2 regions of the Bacillus sp. Brlt_9 genome follow, and region 2 is predicted to be linked to the other one. Evidence: a T-box and tRNA genes for the amino acid it is inferred to sense, from the RefSeq annotation. Region 2 holds a T-box; the other holds one or more tRNA genes.
What was found. A T-box is a leader RNA that pairs with one kind of tRNA and senses whether it is charged. The one in region 2 lies ahead of pheS (phenylalanine--tRNA ligase subunit alpha), so its partner is inferred to be a tRNA-Phe.
Positions count from the first base shown of each region.

Region 1: it encodes a tRNA-Phe, which carries the amino acid that the T-box ahead of pheS (phenylalanine--tRNA ligase subunit alpha) is inferred to sense. The anticodon was not compared.

Region 1 is NZ_JAYJLO010000018.1:26,651-38,613, forward strand. It holds gene rplI (50S ribosomal protein L9) at 1-84, shown strand, start outside; gene dnaB (replicative DNA helicase) at 112-1,473, shown strand; gene VF726_RS30280 (adenylosuccinate synthase) at 1,689-2,978, shown strand; tRNA gene VF726_RS30285 (tRNA-Lys) at 3,120-3,195, shown strand; tRNA gene VF726_RS30290 (tRNA-Glu) at 3,209-3,280, shown strand; tRNA gene VF726_RS30295 (tRNA-Asp) at 3,304-3,379, shown strand; tRNA gene VF726_RS30300 (tRNA-Phe) at 3,421-3,493, shown strand; gene walR (cell wall metabolism DNA-binding response regulator WalR) at 3,924-4,631, shown strand; gene walK (cell wall metabolism sensor histidine kinase WalK) at 4,635-6,476, shown strand; gene VF726_RS30315 (YycH family regulatory protein) at 6,473-7,789, shown strand; gene VF726_RS30320 (two-component system regulatory protein YycI) at 7,770-8,612, shown strand; gene VF726_RS30325 (MBL fold metallo-hydrolase) at 8,596-9,390, shown strand; gene VF726_RS30330 (S1C family serine protease) at 9,454-10,629, shown strand; gene VF726_RS30335 (CxxH/CxxC protein) at 10,683-10,868, shown strand; gene rlmH (23S rRNA (pseudouridine(1915)-N(3))-methyltransferase RlmH) at 10,928-11,407, shown strand; gene VF726_RS30345 (zinc ribbon domain-containing protein) at 11,767-11,963, shown strand, end outside.
Region 2 is NZ_JAYJLO010000002.1:289,468-301,430, forward strand. It holds gene VF726_RS07740 (M42 family metallopeptidase) at 1-782, shown strand, start outside; gene VF726_RS07745 (TetR/AcrR family transcriptional regulator) at 823-1,440, opposite strand; gene VF726_RS07750 (HlyD family secretion protein) at 1,738-2,391, shown strand; gene VF726_RS07755 (DHA2 family efflux MFS transporter permease subunit) at 2,404-4,203, shown strand; partial or broken gene VF726_RS07760 (ammonia permease) at 4,224-4,537, opposite strand; gene VF726_RS07765 (DNA-binding protein) at 4,617-4,988, opposite strand; gene VF726_RS07770 (sigma-70 family RNA polymerase sigma factor) at 5,134-5,676, shown strand; gene VF726_RS07775 (DUF4179 domain-containing protein) at 5,698-6,726, shown strand; gene VF726_RS07780 (CPBP family intramembrane glutamic endopeptidase) at 6,754-7,428, opposite strand; gene VF726_RS07785 (lysostaphin resistance A-like protein) at 7,676-8,389, opposite strand; gene VF726_RS07790 (HD domain-containing protein) at 8,529-9,086, opposite strand; gene sspI (small acid-soluble spore protein SspI) at 9,264-9,473, opposite strand; gene VF726_RS07800 (TrmH family RNA methyltransferase) at 9,556-10,353, shown strand; T-box leader at 10,402-10,630, shown strand; gene pheS (phenylalanine--tRNA ligase subunit alpha) at 10,674-11,708, shown strand; gene pheT (phenylalanine--tRNA ligase subunit beta) at 11,727-11,963, shown strand, end outside.

The DNA.
Region 1 (11,963 bases), on a different contig from region 2:
CGTGCACTAGGCTATACAAATGTTACTGTGAAATTGCATCCGCAAGTAACAGCAACAGTAAAAGTTCATGTTAGTGAACAATAAAAATAAGTTAAGCAAGGAGGATTGCGTATGAGTGATGTAATGGCTGATCGTACCCCTCCGCATAATATAGAAGCTGAGCAGGCAGTCTTAGGTGCTATATTGATTGATCAGGATGCGTTAACGTCAGCATCGGAACTATTGGTACCTGACTCATTTTATCGAACGAAACATCAAAAGATTTTTGAAGTCATGCTTGGATTGTCTGATAAGGGGGAGCCAATCGACTTAGTAATGATGACGTCAGCGATGGCTGATCAAGGGTTATTAGAAGAAGTTGGTGGAGTTTCTTACTTAGCAGAATTAGCAGAAGTTGTTCCGACCGCTGCTAACGTAGAGTATTATGCACGAATCATCGCTGAAAAAGCGTTGTTACGTCGTTTAATTCGAACAGCGACTCATATTGTGTCTGATGGATATGAGAGAGAAGACGATGTGGATGGCCTATTAAATGAGGCTGAGAAAAAAATATTAGAAGTATCACATCAAACCAATGCAAAGGCATTCCAAAATATTAAAGACGTTCTTGTAGATGCTTATGATAAAATCGAACTTTTGCATAATCAAAAAGGTGAAGTTACCGGGATACCAACCGGGTTTACTGAATTAGATAAAATGACGGCAGGGTTCCAGCGAAATGATTTAATTATCGTGGCAGCACGTCCATCGGTAGGGAAAACGGCATTTTCATTAAATATCGCACAAAACGTAGCGACGAAAACGGATGAAAATGTCGCGATTTTTAGTCTAGAGATGGGTGCTGATCAGCTAGTTATGCGTATGCTTTGTGCAGAAGGGAATATCGATGCACAAAGACTTCGTACCGGATCATTAACTTCTGATGATTGGGCGAAATTAACGATGGCAATGGGTAGCCTTTCTAATGCTGGTATCTATATTGATGATACACCAGGGATTAAAGTAAATGAGATTCGAGCGAAATGTCGTAGATTAAAACAAGAACAGGGTCTTGGTATGATCTTGATTGACTACTTACAGCTTATTCAAGGAAGTGGGAAATCAGGAGAGAACCGTCAGCAGGAAGTATCTGAGATTTCTCGTACACTAAAAGGGATTGCACGTGAATTGCAAGTGCCTGTTATTGCCTTGTCGCAGTTATCTCGTGGTGTAGAATCTCGTCAAGATAAACGTCCGATGATGTCTGATATTCGTGAATCGGGAAGTATCGAGCAGGATGCTGATATCGTAGCCTTCTTATATCGTGAAGATTACTATGACCGAGAAACGGAAAATAAAAATACGATTGAAATTATTATTGCAAAGCAGCGTAACGGTCCTGTAGGTTCCGTAGAGCTCGCATTCGTTAAAGAGTTCAATAAGTTCGTTAACCTAGAACGTCGATTCGAGGATGGACATGCGCCGCCTGCATAAAGCTAGTATAAAAAAGAAACACATTTCTTATAATAAGATGTGTTTCTTTTTTTTATGGGAAAGATAAGGCTTTCATAATGTGAAAAATATAATTGTTACGAACGAAAATGTTTTTTAATAAAAAAATGTTCGTTTTTTGGTTGACTTCTTTTTCGGTTTTGGTACAATTATATTGTTTGAATAGATCGTTTGAAAATTGCGGAGGTGCTTTAATAATGTCTTCAGTAGTAGTTGTAGGAACACAATGGGGCGACGAAGGAAAAGGTAAAATCACTGATTTTCTTTCTGAGCATGCGGAAGTAGTTGCAAGATATCAAGGTGGAAATAACGCGGGACATACAATTGTTTTCGGCGGAGTTAAATATAAATTACACTTAATTCCATCTGGTATTTTCTATAAAGAGAAAATTTGTGTAATCGGAAACGGCTTAGTAGTAGATCCGAAAGCATTACTTGAAGAATTAAAATACTTACACGATCGTGGTGTAAGTACTGATAATTTACGTGTAAGTAACCGTGCGCACGTTATTTTACCTTATCACCTAAAACAAGATGAGTTAGAAGAAGCGAGTAAAGGTGATAACAAAATCGGTACAACGAAAAAAGGTATCGGTCCTGCATATATGGATAAAGCTGCTCGTATTGGTATTCGTATGGCTGATCTTTTAGACCGTGAAGCATTTAAAGAGAAGCTTGAGCGCAATTTAGTAGAAAAAAATCGCTTATTTGAAAAAATGTACGATACAGAAGGTTTCAGTGTAGAAGAAATCTTCGAAGAGTACTTCGAGTATGGACAACAAATCGCGCAATATGTATGTGATACGTCTGTTGTATTAAATGATGCATTAGATAACAATCACCGTGTATTATTTGAAGGTGCACAAGGTGTTATGCTTGATATCGACCACGGTACGTACCCGTTCGTTACATCTTCTAACCCGATTGCTGGTGGTGTAACAGTTGGAACTGGAGTTGGTCCTGCGAAAGTTACTCGCGTTGTAGGTGTATGTAAAGCATATACAAGCCGCGTTGGTGATGGTCCATTCCCTACTGAGCTTCATGATGAAATTGGTCATCAAATTCGTGAAGTTGGTCGTGAGTATGGAACGACAACTGGTCGTCCACGCCGCGTAGGTTGGTTCGATAGCGTTGTTGTAAGACATGCACGTCGTGTTAGTGGTTTAACAGATCTATCATTAAACTCTATCGACGTTCTAACTGGTATTCCAACTCTTAAAATTTGTGTTGCTTACAAATGCGATGGCGAAGTTATCGATGAAGTTCCAGCAAACTTAAACATTTTAGCGAAATGTGAGCCTGTATACGAAGAGCTTCCAGGTTGGACAGAAGATATTACTGGTGTAAGATCATTAGACGAGCTTCCTGAAAATGCACGAAAATACGTAGAACGTGTTTCTGAATTAACAGGAATTCAATTATCTATGTTCTCAGTTGGACCAGATCGTAACCAAACAAATATCGTTCGTAACGTATACGAAGCTTGATTGATATTTTTGAGAAAAAACTCATGTCCGCATGGGTTTTTTCTTATCTTTTATAAAAAAATAAAAAAAGGTATTGCAAAACATAAAGAAAACATGTTATGATACATCTTGTCGTCACGAAAATATGACGTTGGTGAGTATGAGCCATTAGCTCAGTTGGTAGAGCATCTGACTTTTAATCAGAGGGTCGAAGGTTCGAGTCCTTCATGGCTCACCATTTTATTTTTCGTGGCCCGTTGGTCAAGTGGTTAAGACACCGCCCTTTCACGGCGGTAACACGGGTTCGAATCCCGTACGGGTCATGTCTTTTTTTATGTTCATTTTTGGTCCCGTGGTGTAGTGGTTAACATGCCTGCCTGTCACGCAGGAGATCGCCGGTTCGACCCCGGTCGGGACCGCCACTTTTGTTTATACCACCATTAGTGGTTTTATATATAGTTTTGGCTCGGTAGCTCAGTCGGTAGAGCAGAGGACTGAAAATCCTCGTGTCGGCGGTTCGATTCCGTCCCGAGCCACTCTCAGGATATTAAGTGGGCCCACTTAATATCCTTTTTATTTGTGTAATTTTACAAAATTGAGTAGTTATTTTAAAATAGAATGAGGAGCCTCTAGCAGTTGAAGCTAGAGGTTTTTCTATAGATCGTATAGGATTCCGTGTAAAAGTGGATCATACATGAGTCTGTGAGAATAGAGGAGAAAGTACTTAAGCAAAAGATGCGGTCATATAGGGACATACTATGTAGACATCAATGTGTTTAGGGATATTGACCATATTTTTACCCCGGATCAACGGGCAGTAAGATCCTACCTCAAAATTCAGCGAGGGTAAAGAAGTCGGGTGCAGGATTAACTGCCTGTAAATGCCCAATTGGTGAGGGCTAATAATCGGTAAGGGATGAAACCCCCCAACGATTAAAGTTTCACTTTATAAGGAGGAAATAGACGATGATGGGAAAGAAAATTTTAGTAGTTGATGATGAAAAGCCGATTGCGGATATTTTGAAGTTCAACCTAGAAAAAGAAGGTTTTGAAATTGTAATGGCGCATGATGGTGATGAAGCGATTGAAAAAGCAAATGAAGAACAGCCAGATATGGTTTTATTAGATATTATGCTACCAGGTAAGGATGGCTTAGAGGTTTGCCGTGAAATACGTAAAAGCTCAGAAATGCCGATTATTATGCTTACAGCGAAGGACTCTGAAATTGATAAAGTATTAGGACTTGAGCTTGGTGCCGATGATTATGTAACGAAGCCATTTAGTACGAGAGAATTACTTGCTCGCGTGAAGGCGAATTTACGTCGCCATCAACAAGGTGGTGCGGCAGAAAAAGAAGAAAATACGGAAATGGTTATTGGACCAATTGTTATTAATCCAAATGCGTATAGTGTAACGAAACGCGAGGAAAATATTGAACTTACACATCGTGAATTTGAGCTACTACATTATTTAGCGAAGCATTTAGGACAAGTTATGACACGCGAACATTTATTGCAAACGGTTTGGGGTTATGACTATTTTGGAGATGTACGTACAGTGGATGTAACAGTGCGTCGTTTACGTGAAAAAATTGAAGATAATCCAAGTCATCCTACATTAATTGTCACTAGACGTGGAGTAGGATATTACTTGCGTGACCCAGAGCAGGAATAGTATATGAAGAAAGTCGGTTTTTTTCAATCTATTCATTTAAAATTTGTACTCATATATATGCTATTAATATTGATAGCTATGCAAGTTATTGGAGTATATTTCGTAAGAGAGTTAGAAAAGAGTCTTGTACAAGGCTTTAGAGATTCTTTAACGCAACAAACGAACTTATTATCGTATAACTTGAAACAAGAGTTTAAAAAAAGTTATACAAAAGCAGAAACAGAGTCAACAGATGAAACGATTAAAACTTCCATTCGAAAATTTGCCTCTGATCGCAAGAAAGATATTCAAGAGGTAAGTGTATTTGATGCGAATAGAAAGTTACTTGCTATTTCAGATGAGTCAAAGCAAAACAAGGTAAATAGAACATCAACTGATATAGCTGTTCAGCGGGTATTGGTACAAAAAAAACCAGAAGTGAAAATTGAGAAGGATGGTCGTACAGGTCACCGTGTACAAGTTATGATTACTCCTATTATGGATGATAACAACAAAAATGCACTTGGTGCTATTTACGTTGTTGCATCTATGGAAGATGTTTATAAGCAGATGAAGGATATTAATCAAATCTTTGCGACTGGAACCGTTATTGCATTACTCGTAACAGCTGTACTTGGAATTTTGTTAGCTCAAACGATTACAAGACCAATCTCTGATATGCGAAGACAAGCGATTGAAATGGCAAAAGGAAACTATTCAAGAAAAGTAAAAGTGCATAGCCATGATGAAATTGGACAATTAGCATTATCTTTCAATAATTTATCAAAAAAATTACAACAAGCTCGTTCTTCAACGGAAAGTGAAAGACGTAAATTGTCATCCGTATTATCACATATGACAGATGGAGTAATTGCTACTGACCGAAAAGGGGACATTATTTTATTAAATGATCCTGCGGAAAAGATGCTAAATGTTTCGCGTGAAACGGCACTCGATCAATCTGTTTTAGAAGTATTGGGAATACAAGAAGAATTTACGCTCGATCATTTATACGAAGAGCCTGATTCTGTTTTATTAGATTTTAGTACGAGAAATGAGCCATATATTTTACGCGCTAGTTTCTCTGTTATTCAAAAAGAGACAGGGAAAGCAAATGGTTTAATTGCCGTATTATATGATGTAACTGAGCAGGAGCGTATAGAAAGGGAACGCCGCGAGTTTGTGGCAAACGTTTCTCATGAATTAAGAACACCATTAACGACAATGCGCAGCTACTTAGAGGCACTTACAGACGGTGCGTGGCAAGATCCAAATATTGCACCGCAATTTTTAACAGTTACACAAGAAGAAACAGAAAGAATGATTAGACTTGTAAATGCGTTATTGCAACTATCTAAACTCGATAGTACAGAACATCGTTTAATGAAAGAATGGGTCGACTTTACTGACTTCTTCAATAATATTATTGATCGTTTTGAAATGTCTAAAGAGCAAAACGTAAGTTTCAAACGATCTTTCTCTAAAAAATCTCGATTTATTGATATGGATACGGATAAAATTACGCAAGTATTGTATAACATTATTTCGAATGCATTAAAGTATTCACCAGAAGGTGGAACAGTAACATATCGTTTACGTGATCGCGGTGAATTATTAGAGATTAGTGTAAGTGACCAAGGAATGGGTATTCCGAAAGAAAACGTCGATAAAATCTTTGAGCGTTTTTATCGTGTAGATAAAGCACGTTCGAGACAAATGGGTGGTACAGGACTTGGATTAGCGATTGCAAAAGAAATGATTGAGGCACATGGTGGCTCGATTTGGGCGAAGAGTGAGGAAGGAAAAGGGACAACTATTTATTTCACATTGCCAATGGCAGCGGATGAAGAGGACGAATGGGAATGAGTATGGAAAATGTTAAAACGATCGTTTTAATTAACTTAGTTGTAATTAGTCTATTTCTTACTTTTAACTTATGGACGTATGTACCAGATTCCACATCTATGCAAAACGCAAAATTTGTGCAGGGGAATGAAGGAACTACTCAAACTAAAATCGCTGATGTTGTCCGCCCTACTTCCATCATCGTGCATAAAGATAAAAATCATTACGGGAGCAAAAGAGAGGGAGATATAGAATCAATCTATAGACCTTTGGAAGCAGGGGAATTACATGAGTTCAAAGAAATATCGATTGCTAAGGCTGACTTCCTTTCTTATGTGCATGGTGAAGGGAAAATTGAACTTATTTTCCCTACCAACATCCCATTTGATACAGTTAAATCTATGTTTAATATGAAAGAAAAAAGTATAGATAAGCCTAAACACTTTAATCGAATTATTCTTGATCCTTCTAGAAGCAGGGATCAAGAAATTAAAATTAATTTTGTTTCTGATGGTGATAACTCTAGAATATATGAAGCAAAATTAAGTGGTGTGTATTTAAAAGATATTGTAAATGCACAAAATCAATTTATAGTATCGGCAAAACCTTATTTTGATTATCAAATTAATGATATGAAAAAGATATTTTTACCAGATGGAACGACGGAATTAAATAATATAACATATATTTCATCTAATTTAGCAGTTGATACATTTAAGAATGCTCTGTTTAGTGATCCTCGTTATTTAAGTCCGATTATCGAGAAGTCGAAAGAAATATTTACAGATGGTATTAGGTCTATGGAGATTGAAAACGATCAGCATATGCTAAAGTATAAAAATTCTTCTGTTTCAAGTGAGAAAACGACAGATAATTTAATGCTTTTGCAAAAAAGCTTTGATTTTGTAAATGGTCACAGTGGGAGTCTGGATTCATATCGTTTGGACTATATGAATAAAGGGCAGACAGTATTCCGTTTACATGAAGATGGATATTCCGTATTCAATACAGATGGATTAGCTGAGTTGAGACAAATATGGGGATCCGAAGAAGTAATGGAATATGAAAGGTCGTTGTTATCTTTAAACACGAAAGGGATAGAACAGAAGGTTACCCTTCCGTCAGGTCATGTTGTGATAGCATCCCTAGAAAATAATTCCGCTGTAGATAAACGACTCATTAAAGACATTGGTATTGGATACAAATTAGCACTAGATGGACAAGTGGCTCGACTACAGCCAATTTGGTATGTAAAGTTTGTTGAAGATGAAGCTGGCAAACAAAAAATATATGAGTGGAGTGAGGGAGGACTAAATGGATTGGGATCGGATTAAAACCATATTTATTGTGACCTTTTTTGTTTTGGACCTCTTTCTCATTTTTCAATTCATTCAAAAGCAAGATAGTAATCAATTGGAGCTTATTGCAGAAACAAAGATAGATCAAGAATTAAAAGCAAACAAAATTACTATGGGTAATTTCCCTAAAGAACCGAAAAAAGAGTCATTTATTAGGGCGGAAAACAAGGCATTTAAAGAAGAAGATATACAGTCTTTAAAAAATCAAACAGCGCATATACAGAATATGTACAAGATAGAAAGTAAGCTGAAAGAGCCCTTTTTGAATACAAAATCATTATCCAAAGATAAGTATAGTGATTTTTTGAAGAACTATGTATTGGATGGACAAAAGTATGAGTATGGGGCGATGAAAGACTCTAAAATTTACTTCTTCCAAAAGTATAAAGATAAGCCTATTTTCTATAACGATCAGGCAATGATTGTTGTGGAATTAAATGAAAAAAATGAACTTGTGTCGTACACGCAGACGATGCTAACGGATTTAAAGGAAATGGGCGAAAGTGAAAAAACGAAACAGCAAGAAATTATTACTGCCCAAACGGCTTTAGAAAATCTGTATTTAAAAAATAAAGTTCATGGGAATACACATGTAAAAGAAGCACAAATTGGTTATGCGACCCTTACCGCATCTACTTCTAATAACCAAGTACTCGCTCCAACATGGAATTTAAAAACGGAGCAGAAGCAGGACTTCTTTGTAAATGCAATTGAAGGACAAGTTATGGAATTAGGGGAAAAGGAAAATCAAGTGGTTGATGAACATACTGGAGTGAGAAAGAATGGGTTTGCATTTTAGCGTACTTGCAAGTGGAAGTACAGGGAATATGCTATATGTAGGAACAGATGAAAAGAAATTACTCGTCGATGCAGGTTTAAGTGGTAAAGCAACAGAGGCTTTATTTAAACAGGCAGAATTAAATATAAATGACGTATCAGGTATTCTTGTAACACATGAACATAGTGATCATATTAAAGGATTAGGTGTATTAGCACGTAAATATGATTTACCTGTTTATGCAAATGAGAAGACATGGAATGCAATGGAACATTTAATAGGAAATATCCCAACTGAGCAAAAGTTCATTTTCTCAGTTGGGGATGTGAAAACATTTGGTGATATTGAGGTCGAGTCATTTGGAGTTTCTCATGACGCCGCAGAGCCGATGTTCTATGCTTTTCACAACAATAATAGAAAGTTAGCTCTTATTACAGATACGGGATACGTGAGTGACCGTATGAAAGGTGTTATTAAGGGAGCTAACGCTTTCGTATTTGAAAGTAATCATGACGTAGAGATGCTTCGTATGGGACGTTATCCATGGAGTATTAAGCGACGTATTTTAAGTGATGTAGGGCACGTTTGTAATGAGGACGCTGCATTAGCGATGGCAGATGTCATTACAGACGAGACAAAACATATTTATTTAGCGCATTTAAGCCTAGATAATAACATGAAAGAACTAGCACGTATGTCAGTGTCACAAGTATTAGAGGAAAAAGGATTTGGAGTGGGAGAAGCCTTTGAAATTCACGATACAGATCCGAAAATGCCGACAAAAATTCAATACGTATAATTCTTCATTTTAGTAAACAATAAAGGTGAATATAGTTGTTTTCAGGAAGATAGGTGAACAAATATGTCCTTTATTGATGAAGAAAATTATCGTATGAAACGTGCAAGGAAAAAGAAGCATAAAGGTATTGTTATTTCTAGCATAGCAGGAACGATTGTAGGAGCTTCGTTATTTGCATTTGGAGCTCCTTTATTTGCAAATGATGCAGGCGTGCTTCCACAAGCTGAAGCAAGTGGCAGTAATATGGCCGAAGCGCAAGGAATTAAACAAATTAGCTTTGTGGATGCTGTTGATCGTGCGTCTGAAGCTGTTGTTGGCGTTATTAATATTCAACGAGATAATTTTTCAGAGGCAGATTCAGAAGCTGGTACAGGGTCGGGTGTAATTTATAAAAAGGCAGATGGCCAAGCTTATATCGTAACGAATAATCATGTTGTTGCTGGGGCAAATCGTATTGAAGTAAGTTTAAGTGACGGTAAGAAAGTCCCAGGAAAAGTATTAGGAACTGATGTAGTCACAGATTTGGCTGTACTACAAATAGATGCAAAGCATGTGAAAAAGGTAATTGAAATTGGTGACTCTAATACTGTTCGTAGAGGAGAACCGGTCATTGCGATTGGAAACCCGCTTGGGCTACAATTTTCTGGAACTGTCACACAAGGTATTATTTCAGCTAATGAACGTATTGTCCCTGTAGATTTAGATCAAGATGGACATTATGATTGGCAAGTTGAAGTATTGCAAACAGACGCAGCAATTAATCCAGGTAATAGTGGTGGTGCGCTTGTAAATGCGGCAGGTCAATTAATTGGCATTAACTCAATGAAAATTGCAGCAAAAGAAGTAGAAGGAATTGGACTAGCTATTCCTGTTGCTAGAGCTGTTCCTATTATGAATGAATTAGAGAAGTACGGAAAAGTAAGAAGACCATATGTTGGAATTGAACTTAGATCTTTAAATGAGATTCCAAATTACCATTGGTCAAAAACATTACATTTACCAGCTAATGTAACAGAAGGGGTTTGCATATTAGATGTGAAAAGTCCTTCGCCAGGTGTAGATGCTGGTTTACGAGAACACGATGTGATTGTAGCAGTTGATGGAAAACCGGTTCGCGATATTATCGGATTCCGTACGGCCTTATATGATAAAAAAATTAATGATAAAATGACTCTTACATTTTATCGTGGTACAAAACGAGCAACAACAACGGTTAAACTAGGCATTCAAAAGTATTAAAAACAGGAGGGCCTACCTCCTGTTTTCTATTGTAGAAAAGTGAGGTGAAGAATATGAATTTACCTTGTTGTTTAGAACATGTGGAATTAGCTTTAGATATCATTGTGGATGAGTGTGAAGTTGCACCGGTTATCAACAATGTGGATAACTCAGAAAAAGAGAAAAAAACATGTGAATTTTGTCAAAATGAGGCGACATATGTTGTATCGAACACAGATTCTCACACAATATGTGGGTAACATTTGTGGATATGTGGATAAGTTATGTGGATAACATGTTTGTAAGGTGGGGAATACGTGTGAATATCTCGATTATTTCAATTGGGAAATTAAAAGAAAAATATTTAAAACAAGGTATAGCAGAATACTTAAAACGATTATCTGCATACGCAAAAGTAGAAGTAATTGAATTACCAGATGAAAAGGCACCAGAAAATTTAAGTGAAGCAGAAATGTTAATTGTAAAAGAAAAAGAAGGAATACGTATACTGGATAAAATTTCTGATGATACGCACGTCATTGCGTTAGCGATAGAAGGAAAACAAAAATCATCAGAAGAATTTGCAGTAAGCTTAGATCGTCTTGCTACATATGGAAAGAGTAAAGTTGCCTTTGTAATTGGTGGATCACTTGGACTAAGTTCAGAAGTAATGAAGCGTTCAAACGAATCACTTTCTTTTTCAAAGATGACATTACCACATCAATTAATGCGATTAGTGTTACTTGAGCAAGTGTATAGAGCGTTTCGTATTAATCGTGGTGAACCGTATCATAAGTAAGTGAGATTTTAATAAATGACAAAAAATAAGTGTAGGACTATATGAAATCGTAGTCCTACACTTATTTTTATTAAATTGTGAGAGCTAAGTATAATATGAAACATAAAACCCACAAACCAAGATATAGAACAAAAACGACATGCTAGGAAATATAACTTGAATCCAATAAAACTTGAGATAAATAGTAATGTATCCGACATAATGGTGTCGGATTAAATGTGATAAATGAGGGATAATCATGTCAGTAGTGAACCTGTTACGAAAAAGAGAAAAATCCCTAACAGCTCCTCAACTAAAAAGATTCAAAAAGATCTATAAACTATTAGAAGCTTAATTGAAGGATATTTGGAGGCGATCGTATGAAAGAATATAAAAAATGTCAAAGTTGTGCCATGCCACTAAAAAAAATTGAAGATCGTGGTACGGAGAAGAATTTAGATCAAAGTAGCATGTACTGTAAGCATTGTTACCAAGTAGGGGAATTTACGCAAAAAGATATTTCTGTAGATGAGATGAAAAAATTTGTAAAAGATAAATGCATCGAAATGGGTTTCCC
Region 2 (11,963 bases):
GCGTAACAATTGTAACGCGTAAAGGAGACGTAACAGGTGTAATTGGTTCAAAACCACCGCACATTTTACCTCCAGAAGCACGTAAAAAGCCGGTTGATATTAAAGACATGTTCATCGATATTGGTGCTTCTAGCCAAGAGGAAGCAATGGAGTGGGGCGTACGACCAGGAGATCAAGTTGTACCTTACTTTGAATTCCAAGTAATGAAAAATGAAAAAATGTTACTTGCAAAAGCATGGGATAACCGAATCGGTTGTGCAATTGCAATTGACGTATTAAAACAATTAAAAGATGAGAAGCATCCAAACGTTGTATACGGCGTAGGTACTGTACAAGAAGAAGTCGGTCTTCGTGGTGCGAAAACATCTGCAAACTATATTAAACCAGATATCGCGTTTGCGGTAGATGTTGGTATTGCTGGAGATACGCCAGGTGTAACGGCAAAAGAAGCGCAAAGCAAAATGGGCGATGGACCACAGATCATTTTATATGATGCTTCTGTTATTGGACATACAGGTTTACGTGACTTTGTAGTTGATGTTGCTGATGAATTGGAAATTCCATACCAATATGATTCGGTAGCGGGCGGAGGAACGGATGCAGGTGCCATTCATATTGCTGTAAATGGTATCCCGTCTATGGCAATTACGATTGCAACGCGCTACATTCATTCTCATGCGGCAATGTTACACCGTGATGACTATGAAAATGCAGTGAAGTTAATTGTAGAAGTTATTAAACGTCTTGATAAAGAGGCTGTACATAACATTACATTTAATTAATAGAAAAGGCGAAGGATATTATCCTTCGCTTTTTTATGTTTTAAAAAGGTCTTTCTAATCCAGCAGCAGTATGAGCACCTAAAATAATTAAACGAGTTAATTGCATGGCCATAAAATGCGGGGTATATATCATTCCTCTTTTTAGCCATGACATGATCATCCCAATATGAGCCCCTGTCACATAACTAATTAAAATATCACGAGGAACCATAAGATCTTTATCATCTGGCTGTGAAATAGATAAGCTTAATGTTAAATGAGTTTGTATTGTTTTCATCATTTTATAAGAGTAGTTTCCAGCAGCTTTATCACCAAGCATAACGTTATAGAAGTTCGCATTTTCTGCGATATGTTCGAATAAGGCTAGAAAGGTTGGATTTGGTGAATCAAATGTAAGTTGAAACTCTTCTTTATTTCTATTTTTTGGTTTAATAACTTCTGTTAGCTTCTCTAACATTTCTTCAATGCTTTTGTCTAATAAGTCATATTTATCATGGTAATGGCTATAAAACGTAGCACGATTTACAGGAGCGCGTTCTGCGATATGTTGGACAGTTACATTTTCGAAGCCCTTTTCGCCTACTAAAGCGACAAAAGCATCCTGTATGAGTTGTCTCGTCCGCTTTACACGTGGATCATTTGTATTTTTAATAGACATTGTTACTTCTCCTCGTTTAATTTTTTATACTTAAACAACACGATGGTATTATATTGTTGTTTAAGCGACATTTCATACGAAAATTGTCGGTTGTAGTTTCAAAATAATTATTTATAATTATAAACGATAGTCCTTCAGAAATCAGCACCGCTCGCAGGTAGACATATTCTCGTTTACGCTGTAAATGGTGTGATTTTTTTGTTTAAAGGTTAATATAATTAACAATTAAACAATCTAAACAATAAGGACGTAAATAGTTTAGAAAAAAATTATATGCGATATAAGGAGAGGAATGCAATGAATCAGTTTCGAAGAATGGTGATTATTAACATTATCACATTAATTGTACTAGTTGGCGGCGGTATTGGCGGTTACTACTATTACAATCAAGCGGAAAATTACTTAAAAACAGACAATGCAAAAATTGATGGAAAGGTAATTCCGATTGCATCACCAGTAGCAGGTAAATTAACGGACTGGAAAGCTGAAGTAGGTAAGAACTACAATGAGAACGATAAATTAGGTGCTGTTACTGTAGCGGCAGCAAATGGAGAACAAACAGTAGATGTAACAATTCCACAAAATGCAACAGTTGTACAATCAAACGCGACGACAAATGCTTTCGTTGGAGCAGGTAGCCCAATTGCTTATGCATTTGATATGAACAATTTATGGGTAACAGCAAACATTGAAGAAACAGATGTTGACGATGTACAAAAAGGTCAAGATGTAGATGTGTATGTAGATGCATACCCAGATACAACGTTATCAGGAAAAGTAGAGCAAGTTGGATTAACAACAGCGAACACATTCTCTATGTTACCATCAAGCAACGCAACAGCGAACTATACGAAAGTAACACAAGTAGTACCAGTTAAAATTTCTTTAGATCATAGTAAATCAGTAAATATTGTTCCTGGAATGAATGTGTCAGTTCGTATTCATAAGTAAGGGGGAGATGAGATGTCCTCAATTGCAATTGTAGGATATGCACTATTTTGTATAATCGTCTTCTTCCTTGTAAATCGTCTTTTACGAAAGAAAAAAACGAACGTGGGAGAAGAACAAGTCCCAGCCGTAAATAAAATAGAAGTAAGTAAGGTAGAAACAGAAGAGAAAGAAATTGAACGAGAGCAAGAATCAAAAATTTCTAATGTAGTTGAGTTAGAAACAGGCAAGCAAGAAGAAGTAAAAAAAGAAAAAGAAGTGCCGAAAAAGCAAATGTCTACGCCTGTAGAGAATGTGAACGTAAAAGCAGTTGTAGCTGTATTAATTCTCGGCATGTTCGTTTCTATTTTAAACCAAACAATCATTAACGTCGCATTGCCACCGTTAATGAATGAATTTAATGTATCAACTTCAACAGCGCAATGGTTAATTACAGGTTTCATGCTTGTAAATGGTATTTTAGTACCGATTAGTGCCTTTTTAGTTTCGCGATTTACGTATCGTAAATTATTCGTAGCAGCAATGTTATTCTTCACTGTAGGATCTATCATTTGTGCTATTTCAGGAAACTTTACAATGATGATGACGGGCCGCGTTATTCAAGCGGTTGGTGCGGGTATTTTAATGCCGGTTGGTATGAATATCTTCATGACATTATTCCCGCCTCATAAGCGCGGAGCAGCGATGGGATTACTAGGTGTAGCGATGATTTTAGCACCAGCTATCGGACCAACTGTAACAGGTTGGGTGATTGAAAATTACAGCTGGAACTTAATGTTCTATGCGATGTTTATTATTGGTTTAATTATTACGTTCCTATCTTTAAAATTCTTTACACTAGCTCAGCCAGTGTCTAAAACGAAATTAGATATATTTGGTGTGGTTAGTTCAAGTATTGGACTAGGAAGCTTATTGTATGGATTTAGTGAAGCTGGAAATAATAGTTGGACTAGTGCAGAAGTCATTATTTCACTTATTATCGGTGTAATTGGTTTAGCGTTATTTATTTGGAGAGAGTTAACAACGGACAATAAAATGCTTGATTTACAAGTGTTTAAATATCCAGTATTTACTTTCACTTTAGTAATTAACGCAATCGTAACGATGGCATTATTCGGAGGTATGCTATTACTTCCAGTATATCTACAAAATATTCGTGGCTTTACGCCAATTGAATCTGGTTTACTACTTCTTCCAGGATCATTAATTATGGGAATCATGGGACCAGTAGCGGGTAAATTATTCGATAAATATGGCATTCGTCCATTAGCAATAATTGGATTGGCAATTACGACGTATGCGACATATGAATTTACAAAATTATCGATGGATACACCGTATAGCGTTATTATGACGGATTATATTATACGTTCAATTGGTATGTCATTCATTATGATGCCAATTATGACAGCTGGTATGAACGCACTGCCGATGAAATTAATTTCTCACGGTACAGCAACGCAAAATACATCAAGACAAGTAGCTGGTTCAATTGGAACGGCGATTTTAATTACACTTATGACGCAACAAACGACTGCCCACGTAGCAGATTACGGAAATATGTTAACAACGTCAAACCCAATATTAGTTGATAAAGTACACGGTATGGGGCAAAGTTTAGCGGCCTTAGCTGGATCAGCGCAAGCAGGAGATGCGATGAGCACGCAACTATTATATGGACAAATTTCAAAGCTATCTGCAATTAACGGTATTAACGATGCCTTCTTAATTGCAACGATACTCGCAGGGATTGCTTGGGTGTTATCGTTCTTCTTACCATCAGGCAACAAACCAAATAGAAAAGCAGGGAATTAATTTCCCTGCTTTTTTGTTTTTTATGCAGTTACATATAAAAGGTGATAACTAGTTACGGAGCACAGCCCTGTTATAAACAAAATCGTTCCCGTAGAACGAATACTCGATATTTGTCTGCCGCTTATAATGGCTAATAGTCCAGCTAAAGAGAAGAAACACCAATATAAAGTTCCCGAAATTGGAACCATCCCCTCTAAATCTATTCCAGAACCTATACAAATGATAGGAACAACGATAAGTAATATGCTAATTACACCAGCTATAATAGTAAGTAATTTACGATATTTCATGCTAGCAATAATTAAAAAACGCCGACAATGAATTCGCATAACATGAAAGTAAGAGCTAAAATGATTCAAGTTAATATTCCGAACACTTCTGTATTACCCCTGATTTGTGGTTTTCAAAAAATGTTATATATAAAATGAATCACCTACAGACATGAGTACCCAGAAAATAACCCCTAATATTCCAGCGGTAAAAATAATGAATCCCATATTATGTATACTTTTAAGTTTTGCTTGTAATCCACTTATCCCTGCTAATAATCCAGTTAAAGAAAATAGTATCCAATATAAAGTAGTTGAAATAGGGAGGATTGTATTACTATTCACCCCCATGCCCCAAAAAACAAAAGGTAGCGTGACAAAGGATAGGGTAAGTAGCCCCAGTAAACTAACAAATAATTTACGATGTTTTATGCTAGTAACAATTAAAAAAATACCCCCGAAAAATCCGCATAAAACAAGAAATGGCATATAAACAACCCAAAGTAAGCTAAACATATATAATCTCCTTCTATGTAATGAGTTATATTTTACTACATGAGGTTTATTTTGGATATTATTAATAAATATGTATAAATTGATAGAAATGAGAAGTAATGATACGAATTAATAGATATAGAGAACGTTAGAGAGGAGGGTGCATATGAAAATTACAGAAGAGAACGTTGCAATGCAGCTAAGGAAAAGGAATGAAAAAGCATTATACTTTATTATCGACCAGTACGGTGGACTTATAAAAAGTATTATTCAGAAGCATTTAGCTTCGTTTCAAGATGTACAAGAGGAATGTATGGATGATGTGTTATTAGCGATTTGGAATCATATTGAAAAGTATGATGAAGAGAAAAATACTTTAAAAAATTGGATCGCGGCTATTACAAAATACAAATCTATCGATTATGCAAGGAAATATGCGAAAATAGTAAATGAAAAAGGGTTAGATCAAATAGGTGAAATAGCGATGCATACCGATACGACTAAAAATGAAATTAGTAATGATATGGAACATATATTGGACCATTTAAAGAAGAACGATAAAGAAATTTTTATGAAGCATTACGTGGAAGAAGATAGTGTAGAAAATATTGCAGAGAAAATGGGAGTGAAAACTTCTTTTATATACAATCGTCTATCGAGAGGGCGAAAGAAGTTAAGGTCATTATTTTTACATAACCGGATGAAATAAATAAGAAAAGAGGTGAAGAAAATGAAAGATCCATATGAAATGTTAAATGATATAAAAATGGATGAGAATGAATATGAAGAGGTTAACTTAACTCATATAGAGAAACAGAAAATAAAAAAGCGAGTTCGTAAAAAAATAAACAAGAACAAAGCTCATACGAAACGGAATGTAGCGATTGTAACATCGGCTGCGGCATTATTTATTATGATGATGACTGTAGATATGAGAAGGATGATTGCGGATATACCGTTAATCGGAAGTAAAATGGAAGACTACGTAAACAGTAGAGGGGAACCTTTAAAAGAATATAAAACGACAATAGGACAAACAGTTTATGATAACGGTGTAGAAGTACGGTTAGATGAAGTGATGATAGATGAAGGGCAGATTATTGTTAATAGTACGTTTAAATCTAACAGTGTTAATCTAGGGGGGATTTTTTTACCGCACCCAGATGTTTATATAAATGGAAAAGAGTTAAATGGTAGTGGTGGTGGAGGTAAACAAAAAGTAAATGATTATACATACACATTTTTTACTACTACAAATTTGAAAGATTCACAAATGAATCCAATGGAATTGGATGGGGAACTAGATATACAAATTGTATATAGAAGACTTATGCCGTTAAAAGGTAAAAAATCAATAAAAGGAGAATGGGGCTTTTCTTTTAAAGCATCTGGAGACAAATTAAAAGCAGAAACGAAAACAATCCCAATCCATAAACATTTTAAATTAGAAAATGGTCAAAAAATAGAAGTGGAAGATTTAAAAGTTTCTCCTATATCCGCGAAGTTGAACTATAAGATGTTGAACGGAACAAAGTTAGATGTAACATTTATCGGAAAAGATCAAGATGGGAAAGAGCTAAAACCGGTTTCAGGACATACACTATCGAAAAATAGTTATTGGCGGTTTGAAAAACTAGAGGATAATGTAACGAAAATTATACTGACACCTGTCCTAACTTCTGGTGAAGAAGGAGAAAAGAAAACGGATTATCGAAAAGTGCTAAAGGAAGAAGAGTTTGAAGTTGTTATAAAAGAGTAAAGAGAGGTATCGTGATGATACCTCTCTTTATCCTAAAAAGGCTAACATATTATTTATAATATGAAGTAATATAGCTGGAATAATGGATTTTGTTTTTTTACATAAAATGGCCATAAATAGACCCATGATGAACATACTAAACATCACACCAGTTGAGTATATATGACCTATTCCGAAGAGGAAGCTAGACCCAAACGCTGCAATCCAAAATGGGAAGCGCTGTTGGAGGAAGTGAAGAATAATACCGCGGACTATAAGTTCTTCAAAAATAGGTACAAGTATAGCGCCACCTATTAGCAATAATAGTTTGTATTGTTTTAACATTTCTAGGTCTAAAGCGGATGACTGCTCTTTTACCGCATCAGGAAAAATATTATTAATTATAAATATATCGTTAATGATATGTAGTCCATAAAAAAGAATGATATAGATGTATGTGCTTACTTTTTTTAATGCTGTAAAGTTTAGTGTTGGGACAATTAAATTTCTTAATGGCTTATATGCATAAATTAAAATTAATAAAATGCACAATACAAATAAATGCCTCCCAAAAGTAGTAAGTGATTTTGTTAAAGCAATTTGTTTTGGATCGGTTAAACCTTCTGTATAAATAACGGTAGGAAGACCTATAAAGAGATCGGCTAGAAATCCTGTTCCCCAAATCGCAAAAACGAGTGAAAATAGAAATTGTGAGAGTGACATAGGGTGTTTTTGTGGGTAAGTTAGTTGCGTGGCTTGTATAATAGTGAATCACCTATCCTTGCTTATTTTATAGTTATATATAAAGATTATAGAATATTTATACAAAAAAGTCATCAGTGTAGTAAAAATGATATTTTGAAGCTAATATTTACAGACAGTAATGATTTTACATTGATGTTTTGTGCAAATGGAAGAGTTTGAAGTTGTGATAAAAGAGTGAAAAAAGGTATCGCGATGATACCTCTTTTTAACTCAAGAATGCCAACATATTATTCATAATATGAAATAACATAGCTGGAATAATGGATTTTGTTTTTTTACATAAAATAGCCATTAATAATCCCATGAAGAAAGTAATTACCATGACTCCAAGTGAGTATGTATGAGCGATACCGAAGAAGAAACTTGTTATGATGGCTGCAATCCAAAATGGAAAGCGCTCTGAGAAGAAGCGAAGTATAAAGCCACGGAAAATAAGCTCTTCAAAAATTGGTGTAAGTATAGCGAAACCGAGAAGTAATAATATTTGATATTGCTTAAAAACATCTAAGTTTAATGCGGAAGATTGCTGCTTTGTTGCGTCTTGGAACATATAATTTAACAAGATGTAATTGAGTAAAATGTTTATAGCGAAGAAAAGAAGTAAGTATACGTATGTACGCCATTCTTTAAGTGCTGTAAAGTTAAATGATTTTAGTAGTAATTTTTTTGCGGGTTCGAATTTAAAAATGAAGAATAACAACACGGCTAGTTGTAATACGATACTTGCAGTATTAGCAATAGATTCATACAGGGCGATTTGTTTTTTATCTGTAAGACCTGCTGTATAAATTGTTAAGGGCATTGCGAGGAACACAGTAATAAGTCCAGTTCCGAAAAAAGCGAATAAAACGGAGCTAATAAATTGTCCCCATGACATAGAGTATTTCTGTTCATTAGAAAGTTGTGTAGCGGGTTGCATTTGTAAAATCACCTCTTTATATTTATATATTTAATTATAAAGTATTTTATTTTTATATGTAACATTTAAATATTACATATAAAGGTGTATTTTCCATAAAATAATAAAAGAGGTATCACTCTATAGTGATGCCTCTTTCTCATTGATAACTATGTTCTGCCTTGTTGTTCGATTTCGATTGCTCTATTTGCAATTCACGCTCTACTAATCGATCTAACTGTTGGATTGCCTTTAGCGCTTTTTCATAAGAAATCGTTCGATAATGGTGCGCTCCACCTGGTTCTTCATCTGCTTCATCCGCCCATTTAATAATGTTTTGAAGAGATGTTCTTTCAATTTCTTGCTGTACTAAGAAAGAATCTGTATGAAGAAGAATCGCGATAGAAATTTCTTTTGCTAGTTTCGGATGTTCTCCTAATCTAATAAGCAATTTATGAGCTCTTTCTGCTCCTTTAATTGCATGGATATCATTCTTTTTATACAAGTCATAGTCCCATTCGCCGCCTGTGTACCACGTATGATGTCCGATATCATGAAGGAAACCGGCTTTTGTTGCAGCATCGACTGAGGCGTGATGCTTTTTAGCTAAGTGAAACGCATGGTAAGCGACAGCAATCGCGTGGACCATCCCAGAACGATTTACGTATTTTTGTGTAATATGGTGTTTAAAAATTTGTTCAAGCGTAATACGATGCATAAAACATTCACTCCTTTTTATCTAATGGTGTCTATAAGAAAATCGATCGGTTTAAATGTATTTTGAACATTGTACTCCATCCGGGTAGCGTTAGTAAAGTAGAAATGTTTAGGAGAAGGGAAAATTTTTTTCGTAAAAAAATCACCTTGGCTTATGCGAAGGTGATTTTCAAATTGCTTATTTTTTTAATCCTTGCTCTAGCGTTTCTAACATTTCGTGCTTTTCATTTTCATCAGCGTTTTTCCAAATGACTTCGAATAAAACACCAAGACCTGGAAGCATTTTTTCTTCACCGCTTTGAATTGCATCGACAATCGTTTCTTGTAATTGGTCTTGTGAATTTCCAGATACATTTGCTAATACAGCGCCACGTAAATTAAAACTCATTATTTTCACCTCTTCTTCAGAATTGAAACTGACGTTAGTTTTTGTTCTTTTTTATGTAAATATGTATGAAAAATAGGCTATAATGATAAGACAAGAAGAGAGGGAAATACATATTATGAAAAACATTGATTCAGTACAAAATCCGCGTGTGAAGCAGTGGAAAAAGCTGCAGACGAAAAAAGAGCGCGATAAAAAAGGTTTATTTTTTGTAGAAGGATTCCACTTAGTCGAGGAAGCTTTAAAAGCAGGAGTTGTAACAGAACTTATCGTTTCAGATCAGACAGACCTTCCGAAAGATTGGACAGTTAATGATGTGGAAATGTATATCGTACCTGAAGCAATCGTAAAAGTACTTCGTGAAACAGAAACGACGCAAGGTGTATTTGCTGTTTGTGAGAAACACGAGAGTGAAGTAGCTCTTGCAGATGGGAAGTTTCTTTTATTAGACGGCCTTCAAGACCCAGGTAACTTAGGGACAATTATTCGTACAGCTGATGCAGCTGGTATTCATGCCGTTGTGCTTGGAGAAGGATGCGTTGATGCATATAATAGTAAAGTACTTCGCTCTACACAAGGTTCTATTTTCCATTTACCAGTTGTAAAAGGTAACTTAGAGGAATGGGTAGACAAGCTAAAAGAACATAACGTTCCTGTATATGGAACAGCACTTGAAAATGGAGTTCCGTATGGTGAAGTAACACCAGCTGGTAGTTTTGCATTAATTGTAGGAAATGAAGGAAACGGCGTAAGCCAAGAAATTCTTGCAAAAACGGATCAAAACTTGTATATTCCGATTTACGGCGGGGCAGAATCATTAAATGTTGCGGTTGCAGCAGGGATTTTAACGTATTATTTGCAAAGCCCAGTTGCGAACAAATAAAAAACTTCTTATAATAAGTTGAAGTATATTATATTAAAAGTTAAATAACGAAAAACGTTGATAGAGAAGAGTAACTTACAAAATCGCCATATAGGGAGAGAATGCCTTAGACTGAAAGCATTCTTATGGTAGACGGAAGTGAATTCACCTCTGGAGTTGACGCCAGGACCATGTATATGTAAAGGCGTTCCGGTCAGAATTGATCGTTATAACTAATGAGTGGGCAGACATGTTCTGTCAATTTAGGGTGGTACCGCGAATTTACCTCGTCCCTTTTTGGGAGCGAGGTTTTTTTATTTTTAAAATTAGGAGGGTTCCAAATGGAAGCACGTTTAAAAGAGCTAAAGCAAAAAGCGTTAGAGCTTATTGAAGAAGCGAAAGAGCTAAAGGGTTTAAACGACGTACGCGTAGCGTATTTAGGGAAAAAAGGTCCAATTACAGAAGTCTTACGCGGCATGGGAAAATTATCAGCAGAAGAGCGTCCGCGTATGGGAGCATTAGTAAATGAAGTACGTGAAGCGATTCAAACACGTTTAGACGACAAAATTGGTAACTTAGAAAAAGCAGTAATTGAAGCGAAGTTAGCTACCGAAACAATTGATGTTACACTGCCAGGTCGTCCTGTTGAAACAGGTTGTCACCATCCGTTAACAGCTGTTGTGGAACAAATTGAAGATGTATTCATCGGTATGGGGTATGAAGTAGCTGAAGGAACAGAAGTAGAAAAAGACTACTACAACTTCGAAGCATTAAACTTACCGAAAGATCACCCAGCGCGTGATATGCAAGATACATTCTACATTACAGAAGAGACGTTACTACGTACACATACATCTTCTGTGCAAGCACGTACAATGGAAAATAATAAAGAAAAAGGCCCAATTAAAATTATTTGTCCTGGTAAAGTGTATCGCCGCGATGACGATGATGCGACGCATTCACACCAGTTCATGCAAATTGAAGGTCTTGTAATTGATAAAAACATTCGCATGAGTGACTTAAAAGGTACATTGCAAGTATTCGTGAAAAAGATGTTCGGTGAAGATCGTGAAATCCGTCTTCGTCCAAGTTTCTTCCCATTCACAGAGCCATCTGTAGAGATGGATATTTCTTGTATGATGTGTCACGGCAAAGGTTGCGGCACTTGTAAAGGAACTGGCTGGATTGAAATTTTAGGCGCAGGTATGGTTCACCCGAACGTACTTGAAATGGCCGGTTATGATTCAAAAGAATATCAAGGTTTCGCATTCGGTATGGGCGCAGAGCGTATCGCAATGTTGAAATACGGCGTAGATGACATTCGTCATTTCTATACAAATGATGTACGTTTCTTACAACAATTCAAACGAGCGTAAGGGAAGGAGAGGATAAGTATGTTCGTATCATATCGTTGGTTACAAGAGTATGTAGATATTAAAGATGTAACAGCACAAGAACTAGCAGACAAAATCACGAAAAGTGGTATTGAAGTAGAAGGTGTTGAAGTATTAAATAAAGGTGTAAAAGGTGTTGTGGTTGGTCACGTATTAGAATGTGAAAAACACCCAGAAGCTGATAAATTAAGCAAATGCTTAATCGATATCGGTGAAGAAGAACCAGTTCAAATTATT